DNA from 3 places in the Streptomyces sp. SGAir0957 genome. Region 2 is predicted to be linked to each of the others. Evidence: riboswitches for the same ligand, from Rfam matches in the RefSeq annotation. Region 2 holds a riboswitch; each other region holds the start of a gene.

The links. Region 2 has a riboswitch for cobalamin ahead of metE (5-methyltetrahydropteroyltriglutamate--homocysteine S-methyltransferase). Riboswitches for the same ligand answer to the same signal wherever they lie in the genome.
Region 1: another riboswitch for cobalamin. It lies ahead of C1N81_RS18805 (ribonucleoside-diphosphate reductase subunit alpha); the one in region 2 lies ahead of metE (5-methyltetrahydropteroyltriglutamate--homocysteine S-methyltransferase).
Region 3: another riboswitch for cobalamin. It lies ahead of C1N81_RS38565 (ABC transporter substrate-binding protein); the one in region 2 lies ahead of metE (5-methyltetrahydropteroyltriglutamate--homocysteine S-methyltransferase).

What each region holds. Positions count from the first base shown of each region.
Region 1 covers NZ_CP027293.1:3,098,285-3,102,828, reverse strand. The annotation lists gene C1N81_RS18810 (ribonucleotide-diphosphate reductase subunit beta) at 1-936, opposite strand, end outside; gene C1N81_RS18805 (ribonucleoside-diphosphate reductase subunit alpha) at 936-3,293, opposite strand; cobalamin riboswitch at 3,418-3,553, opposite strand; gene mctP (monocarboxylate uptake permease MctP) at 3,686-4,544, opposite strand, start outside.
Region 2 covers NZ_CP027293.1:655,404-659,947, reverse strand. The annotation lists gene C1N81_RS08070 ((2Fe-2S)-binding protein) at 1-113, shown strand, start outside; gene metE (5-methyltetrahydropteroyltriglutamate--homocysteine S-methyltransferase) at 210-2,546, opposite strand; cobalamin riboswitch at 2,713-2,939, opposite strand; gene C1N81_RS08060 (alpha/beta fold hydrolase) at 2,960-3,844, opposite strand; partial or broken gene C1N81_RS08055 (tRNA (adenosine(37)-N6)-threonylcarbamoyltransferase complex transferase subunit TsaD) at 3,898-4,017, shown strand; gene C1N81_RS08050 (NAD-binding protein) at 4,087-4,544, opposite strand, start outside.
Region 3 covers NZ_CP027293.1:7,436,277-7,440,820, reverse strand. The annotation lists gene C1N81_RS38580 (basic amino acid/polyamine antiporter) at 1-141, shown strand, start outside; gene C1N81_RS38575 (arginine deiminase) at 188-1,453, shown strand; gene C1N81_RS38570 (nucleotidyltransferase domain-containing protein) at 1,463-1,954, opposite strand; cobalamin riboswitch at 2,046-2,227, shown strand; gene C1N81_RS38565 (ABC transporter substrate-binding protein) at 2,265-3,323, shown strand; gene C1N81_RS38560 (FecCD family ABC transporter permease) at 3,320-4,339, shown strand; gene C1N81_RS38555 (ABC transporter ATP-binding protein) at 4,336-4,544, shown strand, end outside.

The DNA.
Region 1 (4,544 bases), 2.4 Mb from region 2:
CAACTCCATGAACGAGAACGGGTTCTCCGAGCCGTACACGGGTGCGAAGCCAAGGCGCTGGAGCCGCTGGTCGGCCACGCACTCCAGGTACTGCCGCATCGAGTCGGTGTTCATCCCCGGCAGCCCCTCCCCGCACAGGTCACGGCCGAACTGCAGCTCGGCTTCGACCGCCTCCCGCAGCATGGCGGTGACCTGCTCCCGCAGCGCGTCGTCGAAGAGGTCGGGCTCCTCCTTGCGCACCGTGTCGACCACGTCGAAGGCGAAGCTCATGTGCATCGTCTCGTCGCGGAAGACCCAGTTGGTGCCGGTGGCCAGGCCGTGCAGCAGGCCCCGCGAGCGGAACCAGTACACGTAGGCGAAGGCCCCGTAGAAGAACAGGCCCTCGATGCACGCCGCGAAGCAGATCAGGTTGAGCAGGAAGCGGCGGCGGTCGGCCTTGGACTCCAGGCGGTCGATGGACTCGACCGAGTCCATCCACTTGAAGCAGAACTCGGCCTTCTCGCGGATGGACGGGATGTTCTCCACCGCGGCGAACGCGGCCGTCCGGTCGTCCGGATCGGGCAGGTAGGTGTCGAGCAGCGTCAGATAGAACTGGACGTGCACGGCCTCCTCGAACAGCTGGCGCGAGAGGTAGAGCCGCGCCTCCGGGGAGTTGATGTGCTTGTAGAGCGTCAGCACCAGGTTGTTGGCGACGATCGAGTCGCCCGTCGCGAAGAACGCGACCAGGCGGCCGATCATGTGCTGCTCGCCCGGCGACAGCTTCGCGAGGTCGGCGACGTCGGAGTGGAGGTCGACCTCCTCGACGGTCCAGGTGTTCTTGATCGCGTCGCGGTAGCGCTCGTAGAAGTCCGGGTAGCGCATGGGGCGCAGGGTCAGTTCGAAGCCCGGGTCGAGCAGGTTCTTCTGCGCTTGTTCCGGAGAAGGGGTCGTCGTCATTACTGGCAGGCCTCGCAGGACTCGGGGTTTTCCAGGGAGCAGGCGACGGCGTCGGGCTCGGCCATCTGGACCGGGACCCGGGCCGCGGCCCGCGCGATACGCGTCGCGGGGCGCGAGCGCAGGTAGTACGTCGTCTTCAGGCCCGACTTCCAGGCGTACGCGTACATCGAGGAGAGCTTGCCGATGGTCGGCGTCTCCAGGAACAGGTTGAGGGACTGGGCCTGGTCGAGGAACGGGGTGCGGGCCGCCGCCATGTCGATGAGCCCGCGCTGCGGCAGCTCCCACGCCGTGCGGTACAGGGCGCGGACCTCCTCCGGCACCCAGGTGAAGCCCTGCACCGAGCCGTTGGACTCGCGCAGCGCCTCGCGGGTCTGCGCGTCCCACACGCCGAGCCGCTTGAGCTCGTCGACCAGGTAGGAGTTGACCTGGAGGAACTCGCCGGACAGCGTCTCGCGCTTGAACAGGTTGGAGACCTGCGGCTCGATGCACTCGTAGACGCCCGCGATGGAGGCGATCGTCGCGGTCGGCGCGATGGCGAGGAGCAGCGAGTTGCGCATACCGACGGCGGCGATGCGTTCCCGCAGCGCGGCCCACCGCTCGGGCCAGGTCACCTGCGCGTCGGGGTAGTGGTCGGGGTGCAGGACGCCGCGCGCGGTACGGGTCTTGTCCCAGGCGGGCAGCGGGCCGTTGCGCTCGGCCAGGTCGGCGGACGCCTCGTAAGCGGCGAGCATGATGCGCTCGGCAAGGCGCGTCGAAAGAGCTTTCGCCTGCGGCGAGTCGAAGGGCAGGCGCAGCTTGAAGAAGACGTCCTGGAGGCCCATCGCGCCGAGGCCGACCGGGCGCCAGCGGGCGTTGGAGCGGCCCGCCTGCTCGGTCGGGTAGAAGTTGATGTCGACGACGCGGTCGAGGAAGGTGACGGCGGTGCGGACCGCCTCGTCGAGCCGCTCCCAGTCGATGTCGCCGTCGACGATGAAGGCGCCGAGGTTCACGGAACCCAGGTTGCAGACAGCGGTCTCCCCGTCGTCCGTCACCTCCAGGATCTCCGTGCACAGGTTCGAGGAGTGGACGGTGTGGCCGGGCTCCGCGGTCTGGTTGGCGGTGCGGTTGGCGGCGTCCTTGAAGGTCAGCCAGCCGTTGCCGGTCTGCGCGAGGGTGCGCATCATGCGGCCGTACAGCTCACGCGCGGGGAGGGTCTTCTGCGCCTTGCCCTCCGCCTCGGCCTTGCGGTACGCGGCGTCGAACTCCGCGCCCCACAGGTCGACGAGGTCGGGCACGTCGGCGGGGGAGAAGAGCGACCAGGGGCCGTCGTCGGCGACGCGGCGCATGAACTCGTCGGGGATCCAGTGCGCCAGGTTGAGATTGTGCGTGCGGCGCGCGTCCTCGCCGGTGTTGTCGCGCAGCTCCAGGAACTCCTCGATGTCGGAGTGCCAGGTCTCCAGGTAGACGGCGGCGGCGCCCTTGCGGCGCCCGCCCTGGTTCACGGCGGCGACCGACGCGTCCAGCGTCTTCAGGAACGGCACGATGCCGTTGGAGTGCCCGTTGGTGCCGCGGATCAGCGAACCCCGGCTGCGGATGCGGGAGTAGGGGAGCCCGATGCCGCCGGCGTGCTTGGAGAGGCGGGCCACCTGGTGGTAGCGGTCGTAGATCGAGTCCAGCTCGTCGAGCGGGGAGTCGAGCAGGTAGCAGCTGGACATCTGCGGGTGGCGGGTGCCGGAGTTGAAGAGGGTGGGGGAGGACGGCAGGTAGTCCAGGCGGCTCATCAGGCCGTACAGGTCCGCGACCTCGTCCAGGGCGCGGACGGAGTCGTCCTCGGCCAGACCGGAGGCAACGCGCAGCATGAAGTACTGCGGCGTCTCGATGACCTGGCGGGTGATCGGGTGGCGCAGGAGGTAGCGGCTGTGCAGGGTGCGCAGGCCGAAGTAGCCGAAGCGGTCGTCGGCCTCGGTGTCGATGAGCGCGTCGAGGCGGGCCGCGTGGAGACGGGCGAACTCGGCGGTGCGGTCGGCGATCAGGCCCTCGCGGTGGCCGACCGCGATCGACCCGGTGAAGGAGGTGACGCCCTGCGTGGCGGCCTCGGCGGCGATGGAGAGCGTGAGCAGGCGGGCGGCGAGCCGGGAGTAGACCGGGTCCTCGGAGATCAGCCCGGCGGCGGCCTCGGTGGCGAGTTCGCGCAGCTCGGCCTCGTCGGCGCGGGCGCTGCGGCCGCGCAGCGCGGCGGCGGCGACCCGGCCGGGGTCGGCGCCCGGCAGGTCGGAGGTCAGCTCGGTCAGGGTGCGCAGCAGCGCGGTGCCCGGAGCGTCTTGCGGGGCGTCTTCCGGGGTGGCTGAGACCGGTTCGGCGGGCGGCGCGATGGTCACTGGGGGCTCTCCCTCGCTCGGCTCGGGGCCTTGCGGGGAGGAGTGGCTCGGGCGCGCACGCGAGGGGGCGCCTTCGTCACCGGCCCATTCCGCGAGGCCCGGACGTCGTCTCCATCCGGGCCGGGCGGCTCGGGTGGGCTGCGGCAGGTCGTCGGACTCACGCGGGCGCGGCGTTATGCGCGCTACGTTCACCGTTGCGGGACAGTTCCGGATTTGCACCGGATTCCCCTGCGGCTGCAGCGAGAGCGAGCATACATGTTGTGCCGGGTGTGGGTGACAGCCCCATATCTTGTGTCGCGCGGGCAGGTGCGTGGCGGGCGTGCGGGCCCGCTCATGGCGACGGGCCCCTCCGCGTGCGGAGAGGCCCGTCCCGGGGTGTCGTACGACGGAGCTCAGTGGCCGGAGCCCGCTCCGACGACGGGCAGGTCCGTCTGCACGCCCTTGTCACCGGCGTCGGCGGTGTAGTCGCCGGGCGACGTCTCGTCGATGCCCTCGGGAGCCTTCGCGGCCTTCAGGACGAAGGTCAGGACGACGGTCACGATCACGTTCATCACGAACGCCGTCAGGCCGATGTACCCGATCTCGCCGATGCCCGGGATCTCCTTCGAGGACCCGCCGAAGTGCGCCTGCGTCGGCGACGCCACCCCGTACGCGGCGAGGGTGCCGTACACCATGCCGACCGCCCAGCCGGCGATCAGTGCCCAGCGGTGGAACCAGCGGGTGAACAGACCGCCGACCAGGGCAGGCATGGTCTGCAGGATCCAGATGCCGCCGAGCAACTGGAAGTTGATGGCGACGGTCTTGTCCATGGTGAGGACGAAGACGAGCGCGCCGACCTTCACGAGCAGCGACACCAGCTTGGAGACCTTGGTCTCCTGCGCGGGGGTCGCGTCGGGCTTGATGAAGTCCTTGTAGATGTTGCGCGTGAAGAGGTTCGCCGCGGCGATGGACATGATCGCCGCCGGGACGAGCGCGCCGATGCCGATGGCGGCGAACGCGACGCCCGTGAACCAGTCGGGGAACATGTCCTCGAACAGCTGCGGGATCGCCAACTGCCCGTTCTGCACCTTGATCCCGGCCGCGATCGCCATGAACCCGAGCAGCGCGAGCAGGCCCAGCATGAGCGAGTAGAGCGGCAGGATGGTGGTGTTGCGGCGGATCACGTTGCGGCTCTTGGAGGAGAGCGTCGCCGTGATCGAGTGCGGGTACATGAACAGCGCGAGCGCCGAGCCGAGCGCGAGCGTCGCGTAC
Region 2 (4,544 bases):
GCACGGGCCGCGTCACCGGCCCGGGGCTGTCCTTCCGGCGCAACAGTTGCTGCCTCTACTACCGTGCGCCCGGCGGCGGGAAGTGCGGCGACTGCTGTCTGACGGGCCGCTGACGGCCGACAGCGGAAGGTCACGCGCGATCCGTCGGGCCGGGCGGGCACGGTCCGTGCCTGCCCGGCCCGACGGATCGCCACCGGAGGGCCGGTCCGTCAGGAGGCGCCGTCGGCGTCGTGGTGCTCCAGTTCCCCGCGGACGGTGCGGGCGGCGGCGACCAGGTTCTCCAGCGAGACACGTGTCTCGGGCCAGCCCCGGGTCTTCAGGCCGCAGTCCGGGTTGACCCACAGCCGTTCGGCGGGGATGGCGTCGAGCCCCGTACGCAGCAGGGCGGCCGCCTCCTCCCGGCCGGGGACGCGGGGGGAGTGGATGTCGTAGACCCCGGGCCCCGCCTCGCGCGGGTAGCCGTGCCCGGCGAGTTCACGGGCGACCTGCATATGGGAGCGGGCGGCCTCCAGGCTGATGACGTCGGCGTCGAGATCGTCGATGGCCTGCACGATGTCGCCGAACTCGGCGTAACACATGTGCGTGTGGATCTGTGTCTCCGGGCGCACACCCGAGGTGGTGAGCCGGAACGCCTCGGTCGCCCAGGCCAGATAGGCGGCGTGGTCGTCGGCGCGCAGCGGGAGGGTCTCGCGCAGGGCGGGTTCGTCGACCTGGATGACGGAGGCGCCGTTCGCCTCCAGGTCGTCGACCTCGTCGCGCAGGGCGAGGGCGACTTGGCGCGCGGTGTCCCCGAGCGGCTGGTCGTCGCGGACGAAGGACCAGGCGAGCATGGTGACGGGCCCGGTGAGCATGCCCTTGACGGGCCGGTCGGAGAGGGACTGGGCGTACGTGGTCCAGCGCACCGTCATCGGCTCCGGCCGGGAGATGTCGCCGGCCAGGACCGGCGGACGCACGTACCGGGTGCCGTAGGACTGGACCCAGCCGTGCTGCGTCGCCAGGTAGCCGGTGAGCCGCTCGGCGAAGTACTGCACCATGTCGTTGCGCTCGGGTTCACCGTGCACGAGGACGTCGAGGCCGGTCTTCTCCTGGAAGGAGATCACGTCGCGGATCTCGGTCCTGATGCGCTCCTCGTAACCCGCCGTGTCGAGACGTCCGGCGCGCAAGTCGGCTCGTGCGGCGCGCAGTTCGGCCGTCTGCGGGAAGGAGCCGATGGTGGTGGTCGGCAGGAGCGGGAGGCGGAGGCGGGCGCGCTGGGCGGCGGCCCGCTCCGGGTACGCCTGGGCGCGGCGGGTGTCGCTCGCGGTGACGGCGGCGGCGCGGGCGCGCACCGCCGGGTCGCGGGTGATCGGCGAGGTGGCGCGGGAGGACAGGGCGGCCCGGTTGACCGCCAGTTCGGCGGTGATCGCGTCCCTGCCGAGGGCGAGCCCCTTGGCGAGCGCGGCGGTCTCGGCGGTCTTCTGCCGGGCGAAGGCCAGCCAGCGCCGGATCTGCGGGTCGATGTCGCGTTCGAGCGTCGCGTCCAGCGGGACGTGCAGCAGCGAGCAGGAGGTGGCGACGTCGACCCGGTCGGCGAGCCCGAGCAGTGTTCCGAGCACGGTGAGCGACTTCTCCAGGTCGTTGACCCAGATGTTGCGGCCGTCGACGACACCGGCGACGAGGCGTTTGCCGGGCAGCCCGCCGACGGCGGCGAGCGCGTCCAGGTTGGCGGCCGCCGGGCCGGTGAAGTCGAGGGCGAGCCCGTCGACCGGCGCCTTGGCGAGCACCGGAAGCGCGTCGCCGAGCCGGTCGAAGTACGACGCGACCAGGAGCTTCGGCCGGTCGGTGAGGCCGCCGAGGTCGCGGTAGGCGCGGGCGGCGGCGTTCAGCTCGGCCGGGGTGCGGTCCTGGACCAGGGCGGGTTCGTCCAGCTGCACCCACGCGGCGCCCGCCGCCCGGAGGTCGGCCAGGACCTGGGCGTACACGGGCAGCAGCCGGTCGAGGAGGGTGAGCGGGTCGAAGTCGGCGGCGACGCCGGGCGCGGGCTTGGCGAGCAGGAGATAGGTGACCGGCCCGACCAGCACCGGCCGGGGCGCGAGGCCGAGGGCGAGGGCTTCCCCGACCTCCGCGACCTGCTTCGCGGAGTCGGCGGCGAAGACGGTGCCGGGCCCCAACTCGGGCACGAGGTAGTGGTAGTTGGTGTCGAACCACTTGGTCATCTCCAGCGGGGCGGCGTCCTGGGTGCCGCGGGCCATGGCGAAGTAGCCGTCCAGGGCGTCGGCGTCGAGGGCGGCCCGGTGGCGCTCGGGGACCGCGCCCACCATGACGGTGGTGTCCAGGACATGGTCGTAGTACGAGAAGTCGCCGGTGGGGACTTCGGTGAGGCCCGCGTCGGCGAGTTCCCGCCAGTTGGCGCGGCGCAGGTCGGCGGCGGTGGCCCGGAGGGCGTCGGCGGTGACGCGGCCCTTCCAGTACCCCTCGACCGCCTTCTTCAGTTCGCGGCCCTGGCCCTGGCGGGGGTAGCCGTGCGCGGTGGCGCGAGCTGCCGCGGCGGCGGTGCTGGTGGTCACGGAGATCTCCTTCGAGAGACGTATCCCTTGGATCCCGGGGACTCGTTGGGCACGAAGGAGTGACACGGACGGCGGGGCGATGCCGCGCGCCGAAGGCGCGGTCCCGTCCGCCGCACATGTACGCCGACCCGCCCACGAGGTCACACGGAATGTCCGTGTGCGCGTCGTACGCACACGGGCAGTCGGCAGGTCTTCGGACTCGTGAGCACGTCCGTCCGAGGCCGGACGGGACACCTACTGGCCGTCGCTTCCCAGACCTCTTTCCCGAGGCCCAGTGCGTATGACGGCGGTCGTTCCCACTCACCGCTGCGGGGCAGTCCCGGAGTTTCACCGGGTTCCCTCTTACGACGCCCTGCCTGGCTGACAGGGCGAACCAGCTGCGGGAGTCACCCTAGGCGTTGTCGACGGGTGTGTCACTGCCGGTCGGCCGCGGCCCGCACGAACCGCCGCAGATGCGCCCGGGTCTCGGCGGGGCGCTCCAGCCACGGCTCGTGTCCCGCGCCGTCGACCCGGGTCAGCGGAGCACCGAGGCGCGCGGCGAGCGAGGCGAGCGCGGACAACGGGCGGGGATCGTCGGCGCCGCCGAGGATCTCCAGCTGCCGGGGCAGACACGCGGCCAGTTCGTCGAGGCGCTGCCCGACCGGGTCGGCGCGTCCTTCCGCCCCGAGTTCGCGGTTCATCGTCCAGTTGACCGGGCGCCGGTGCCGGGCATCCTGTGCGGCCCAGCCCCAGGCGCGTTCGGGGTCGGCGTGGTCGGTGAACCAGGACAGCGTCAGCAACTCGGTCTCCTGCTCCTCCGTGCGGCGGGTCAGGTTCTGGAGTGCGCACAGGCGTTCCCGCTGGTCCGGTGTCATCCGCCGGTCCCGCGCCGCCCGGTCGGCCGCGCGCCAGTCGCCGACGAACGGCCCGCACAGGAGAAGCATCGCGGCCACGCGGTCCGGGTGGGCCATGCAGAAGCGGGCGGCGAGGTCGGTGCCGTAGGAGTGGCCGATCAGTACGGCCGAGGGCAGGCCCCAGAGGTCGAGGAGTTCGGCGAGATCGTCGAGGTGCCGTGCGAGGGTGTGACGGCCCTGCCAGGGGGACTTGCCCGTGCCGCGTTGGTCGTAGCGGTACACACGTGTGAGGTCCGCCGGCATGACGGCGACGTCGTGCAGGTAGTCCGGCAGGCCGGGCCCGCCGTGCAGCAGGACCACGGCGGGTGCGTCACCACCCCGCCGCGTCGGGTCGTCCAGCCGGACCCAGTGCAGGCGGGCGGTGTCGGTCATGAGGGCGTACCCGTGCGTCTCCGTCAGATCCACCGCGCAGAAACTACCGGTGCGGCGCGGACTTCACCACACCACCCCGGCCTCCGCGGAAGGCGCTGCGGGCCTGCCGCGAGCATGGCGTGCGGACGCTGATCGTGGTCGGCGGGGTGGCGGCCAACTCCCGTGTGCGGGCGCCCACCGAGGAACACTGCCGGGCCGCGGACGTCGAAGACGTCGGCGGCGCGCCGCGTGACGCCATAGGGGTGCCGGGCGTCCTACGGGCTTCGGGGCGGCGGTCAGGATCTGGCCCGGTACGGTACGCGGCCGAGGAGTTCGGCGAGACCCTGGCGGGTGGTGGCGAGGACGACGCGGTCCTGGGCGCGCAGGACATAGCCGGGCGGGAGGTTCCAGACCAGCCCGGTGGTCTGGGCCCCGGAGGCGTCGTGCGCGGGGGACGCGGTGAGGTCCGGGCGGCGGTCCGCGGGGGCGGCCGGATCCAGGGCGAGGACACGCCAGTGCCCCGGCCGGAAGGACTCGGCGATGGTGCGGCCCTCCAGATGCGGATGACCGGCGACCTCCAGGGCGGCGAAGAGCAGGACGCTGCGTTCGACGGGTATGGCGCCCAGGATCTGCCGCCCCATCATGGCCCCCGCGAAGGCGGGCGCGGCGAGCGTGGAAACGCTCCGGCTACGGGTCAGGGCGCGCGGGTGGGCGGCGCGCAGGGTGCGGTAGACGGCGGCGGCGAACGCGTCGT
Region 3 (4,544 bases), 6.8 Mb from region 2:
GCGACGATCCTGTTCGTCATGGCCCGCAGGGAACAGGGGCGGCGCCTGTTCTCGCCGGGGGAACTGGTCGTCCTCGCCGTCTCCGTCGCGGGCGCCGTGCTCGGTGTCGTCGCCCTGACGGCGGGGTGGATCAGCCTGTGAGACCCGACGCGCGACTCCTGACCCCGTCAACGCCCGGAGGCACCCCGTGACCGACGACCACGCCACCCCCGCGTCCGCCGCGTACGGCGTCCACTCCGAGGTGGGCCGGCTGCGCAAGGTCCTCGTCTGCGCGCCGGGGCTCGCCCACCGCAGGCTGACCCCGACCAACTCCGACGACCTGCTCTTCGACGACGTGATGTGGGTGGAGAACGCCCAGCGCGACCACGCCGACTTCGTGAACAAGATGCGGCAGCGCGGCATCGAGGTGGTCGAGCTGCACGAGCTGCTCGCGCAGACCGTGGCGCGGCCCGAGGCGAAGGCGTGGCTGCTCGACCGCAAGATCGTCGCCAATCAGGTAGGGGTCGGGCTCATCGACGACACCCGTGCCTTCCTGGAGACGCTGCGGCCCGAACAGCTCGCCGAGTTCCTCATCGGCGGTCTCGCCACCACCGACCTCCCGGACGAGTACCGCTCCGCGTACGTGTCGATGGCGCGCGAGTCCAGCGGTGTGCGCGAGTACCTGATGCCGCCGCTGCCCAACACGCTCTACACCCGCGACACCACCTGCTGGCTCTACGGCGGCCTCACGCTCAACCCGCTCTACTGGCCGGCCCGGCACGACGAGACCCTGCTGATGAAGGCGGTCTACCGCTTCCACCCGGACTTCGCGGACTCGACCGTCTGGTGGGGCGACCCCGAACAGTCCTGGGGGCAGGCGACGTTCGAGGGCGGCGACATCATGCCCGTCGGCAACGGCGTCGTCCTCATGGGCATGAGCGAGCGCACCTCACGGCAGGCCATCACGCAGGTCGCCGCCGCGCTGTTCGAGAAGGGCGCGGCCGAGCACGTCATCGTCGCCGGGATGCCGAAGCTGCGGGCCGCCATGCATCTGGACACCGTGTTCACCTTCGCCGACCGGGACATCGTCACGCTGTACCCGCGGATCATGGACTCGGTGCACACGTTCTCGCTGCGCCCCAGCGACAAGGCGCCGGGCCTGGACATCACGGACGAGGGGACGACCCCGTTCGTCGACGTCGTCGCCCGCGGGCTCGGCCTCCGGGAGCTGCGGGTGATCGAGACCGGCGGCGACGTGTACGCCTCCGAGCGCCAGCAGTGGGACAGCGGCAACAACGCGGTCGCCCTGGAACCCGGCGTCGTCGTCACCTACGACCGCAACACCCAGACCAACACGCTGCTGCGCAAGGCGGGCGTCGAGGTCGTCACGATCGTCGGCGCCGAACTGGGCCGCGGCCGGGGCGGCGGCCACTGCATGACCTGCCCGATCGTCCGCGACCCCGTGACCTACTGAGCCACCTGCTCACATGTGTGTGTCGATGCCGAAGGCCCGGCGCAGCTGCGCCATGTCGTGCCGGTCGCGGTCGGCCGGCTCGTACCCCTGGTGGAAGCGGACCTGCTGCGCGGCCGAGAGGCACGGCACCGGCTCCCCCGCGACGGTGCCGGTGACGAAGGCCTCGGCCGGGTAGCGGAACGGCCGCTCCGGGTCGGGCGAGGACTGCTCGGCCGAGCCGTCGGCGGCGAAACGCAAGGGGTGCAGGTCGAGTTCGCGGCCGTCGGGGTGGGAGAGGACGAAGCGCGCGGGGCGCCAGTCGAGGGTCTCGGCGAACCCGGCGCCGCTGAGGGCGGCGAGCACGGCGGGCTCCTGCTCCGCGCGGTGCATCAGGTCGAGGTCGCGGTGGTCCCGGGTCTGCCGGCCGACGAGGGCGTCGATGCCCCAGCCGCCGCCGATCCACACGTCCGCCCCGGCCGTCCGCAGCAGGGCGAGGACGCCGAGCACGTCGTCAGCTGTCATCACCCGGCGCAGGCTAGGTCCGCGGGGCGCCGGTGGCGAACGATTTTTCGGGGGCACGGCCGGGGCCGTGATACGTTCCGTGAGCCAGTCGTACCTTTGTGCGTTCGCCGATGAACGCGTACGGGTCAGGGAATCCGGTGGAAGTCCGGAGCTGACGCGCAGCGGTGAGGGGGACGGGCGGGGCCACTGCCACTGGACCGCGCAGCGGTCCGGGAAGGCGCCCCGCCTGGATGAACCCGAGTCCGAAGACCTGCTGGCGGCCTCCGGGACCGAGACCCGGCCGGGGGTGAACCGTAGGCCGGCTCCGCGTATGGGCCCTGGACGCAGAGGAACCCCCGTGCCCTTCGCACGTCGACTCCGCCCTTCCGCACTGCTGTTGACGGGCGCCCTGCTGCTCACCGCGTGCGGCGGTGGCGCGGACTCCGCCGGCGCCGCCAAGGGGGCCGGCGCCGCCGTCACCCTCGACAACTGCGGCGCGAAGGTCCGCGTCGCCGGGGCCCCGCGCCGCGCCGTCGCCCTGGACCAGGGCTCGGCGGAGATCCTGCTCTCGCTCGGCCTCGCGGACCGGATGGTGGGGACCGCGACCTGGACCGACCCGGTCCTCAAGGGTTTGGAGAAGGCGAACGCCAAGGTGCCGCGCCTCGCCGACCGCTACCCCTCCTTCGAGAAGGTCCTGGACACCGAGCCGGACTTCGTCTCCGCGTCCCTCACAAACACCATCGGCAAGGGCGGGGTGGCGCCGCGCGAGAAGTTCGAGGAACTGGGCGTACCGACCTACCTCTCCCCCGCCGACTGCGCGGGCAAGGACAACAGCGGCGACGGCGACGGCGTCCGTACCAGCGCGCTCACCATGGACACCGTCTACGGCGAGATACGGGACCTGGCGCGGATCTTCGGCGTGAAGGAGCGCGGCGAGAAACTCGTCGCGCGGCTCGAATCCCGTGTCTCCGAGGCGACCACCGGGATCGACGCCGAGGGTGTGAGCGTCCTGTACTGGTTCGCCAACTCCGACGCGCCCTACATGGCGGGCTGTTGCGGGGCGCCCGGCATCGTCACGAAGGAACTCGGCGTGCGCAACGTCTTCGACGACACGCACGAGGAGTGGCCGCAGATCAACTGGGAGACGGTGGCCGACCGCGACCCCGACGTCCTCGTCATCGGCGATCTGACCCGCCGCTCGCAGTCCGCCGAGTCCGCCGCGCAGAAGATCGAGTTCCTGGAGTCCGACCCCGTCACCAAGAACATGACGGCCGTGAAGAAGAAGCGGTACGTGCTGCTCAGCGGGCAGGCCCTCAACCCCACCATCCGGACGGTCGAGAGCGTGGAGAAGGTGGCCGCGGCGCTGCGCGAGTTCGGCCTCGCCAAGTGAACACGGCGCTCCGGCCCGCCCTCTACTGGGCCGCGGCCCTCGCGGCGCTCTGCGGCTCGGTCGCCGTCGCCATCACCGTCGGGCCCGCGCACATCCGCGTCGCCGACGTGTGGTCGACGGTCGGCGCCCGGCTCGGCTGGGGCGCCTCGGACCTCTCCCCGATCCGCGACGGCATCGTGTGGAACCTGCGGCTGCCGCGCACCCTGCTCGCGGCGGTCTGCGGCGCGGGCCTCGCGGTGTGCGGCACGGTGCTGCAGGCGCTGCTGCGCAATCCGCTCGCGGACCCGTTCGTGCTCGGCGTCTCCTCGGGCGCGTCGACCGGGGCGGTGCTCGTGGTGGTCCTGGGCCTCGGCGGCGGGGCGCTCTCCGTCTCCGGCGGCGCCTTCCTCGGCGCCCTCTGCTCGTTCGCGCTCGTCCTCGTCCTCAGCCACCTGCTGGGCGGGACGACGGACCGGGTGGTGCTGTGCGGGGTCGCCGCGATGCAGCTGTTCTCGGCGCTGACCTCGTTCGTGATCCTCACCGCCGCCGACGCGGAGACGACGCGCGGCGTCCTGTTCTGGCTGCTCGGCTCGTTGAGCGGGGTCGGCTGGACCGAGCTGTGGCTGTGCCTCGCGGTCCTTGTGGCGGCGCTCGCGGTGTGCCTCGGGTACGGCCGGACCCTGGACGCGTTCGCCTTCGGGCACGAGGCGGCCGCCGCGCTCGGCGTGCACGTGGCGCGGACCCGGCTCGTCCTGCTCTGCGTGACGGCGCTCCTGACGGCGGTGCTGGTCAGCGCGGCCGGGGCGATCGGCTTCGTCGGGCTCGTCCTGCCGCACGCGGCGCGCGCCCTGGTCGGCCCCGGGCACACCCGGCTGCTCCCGGTCACGGCCGTCGCCGGGGCGGTGTTCCTGGTCTGGGTCGACACCCTGGCCCGTACGGTTCTCGCACCGCAGGAGGTTCCGGTGGGGGTGGTGACGTCGCTGATCGGCGTGCCCGCGTTCGTGCTCGTCCTCTTCCGCGGCCGGAGCCCGCGATGAGCGCGGGGCTGGCGGCGGACCGCGTCTCCTGGTCGGCGGGCGGCACCCTCGTGCTGGACGGCGTGAGCCTGACGCCGCGGCCCGGCGCCGTCACCGGTGTCCTCGGCCCGAACGGCTCGGGCAAGTCGACGCTGCTGCGGCTGCTCGCCGGGGTCCTCGCCCCGGCGTCCGGCGTCGTCACGCTCGACGGCGGCCCGCTCGGGGA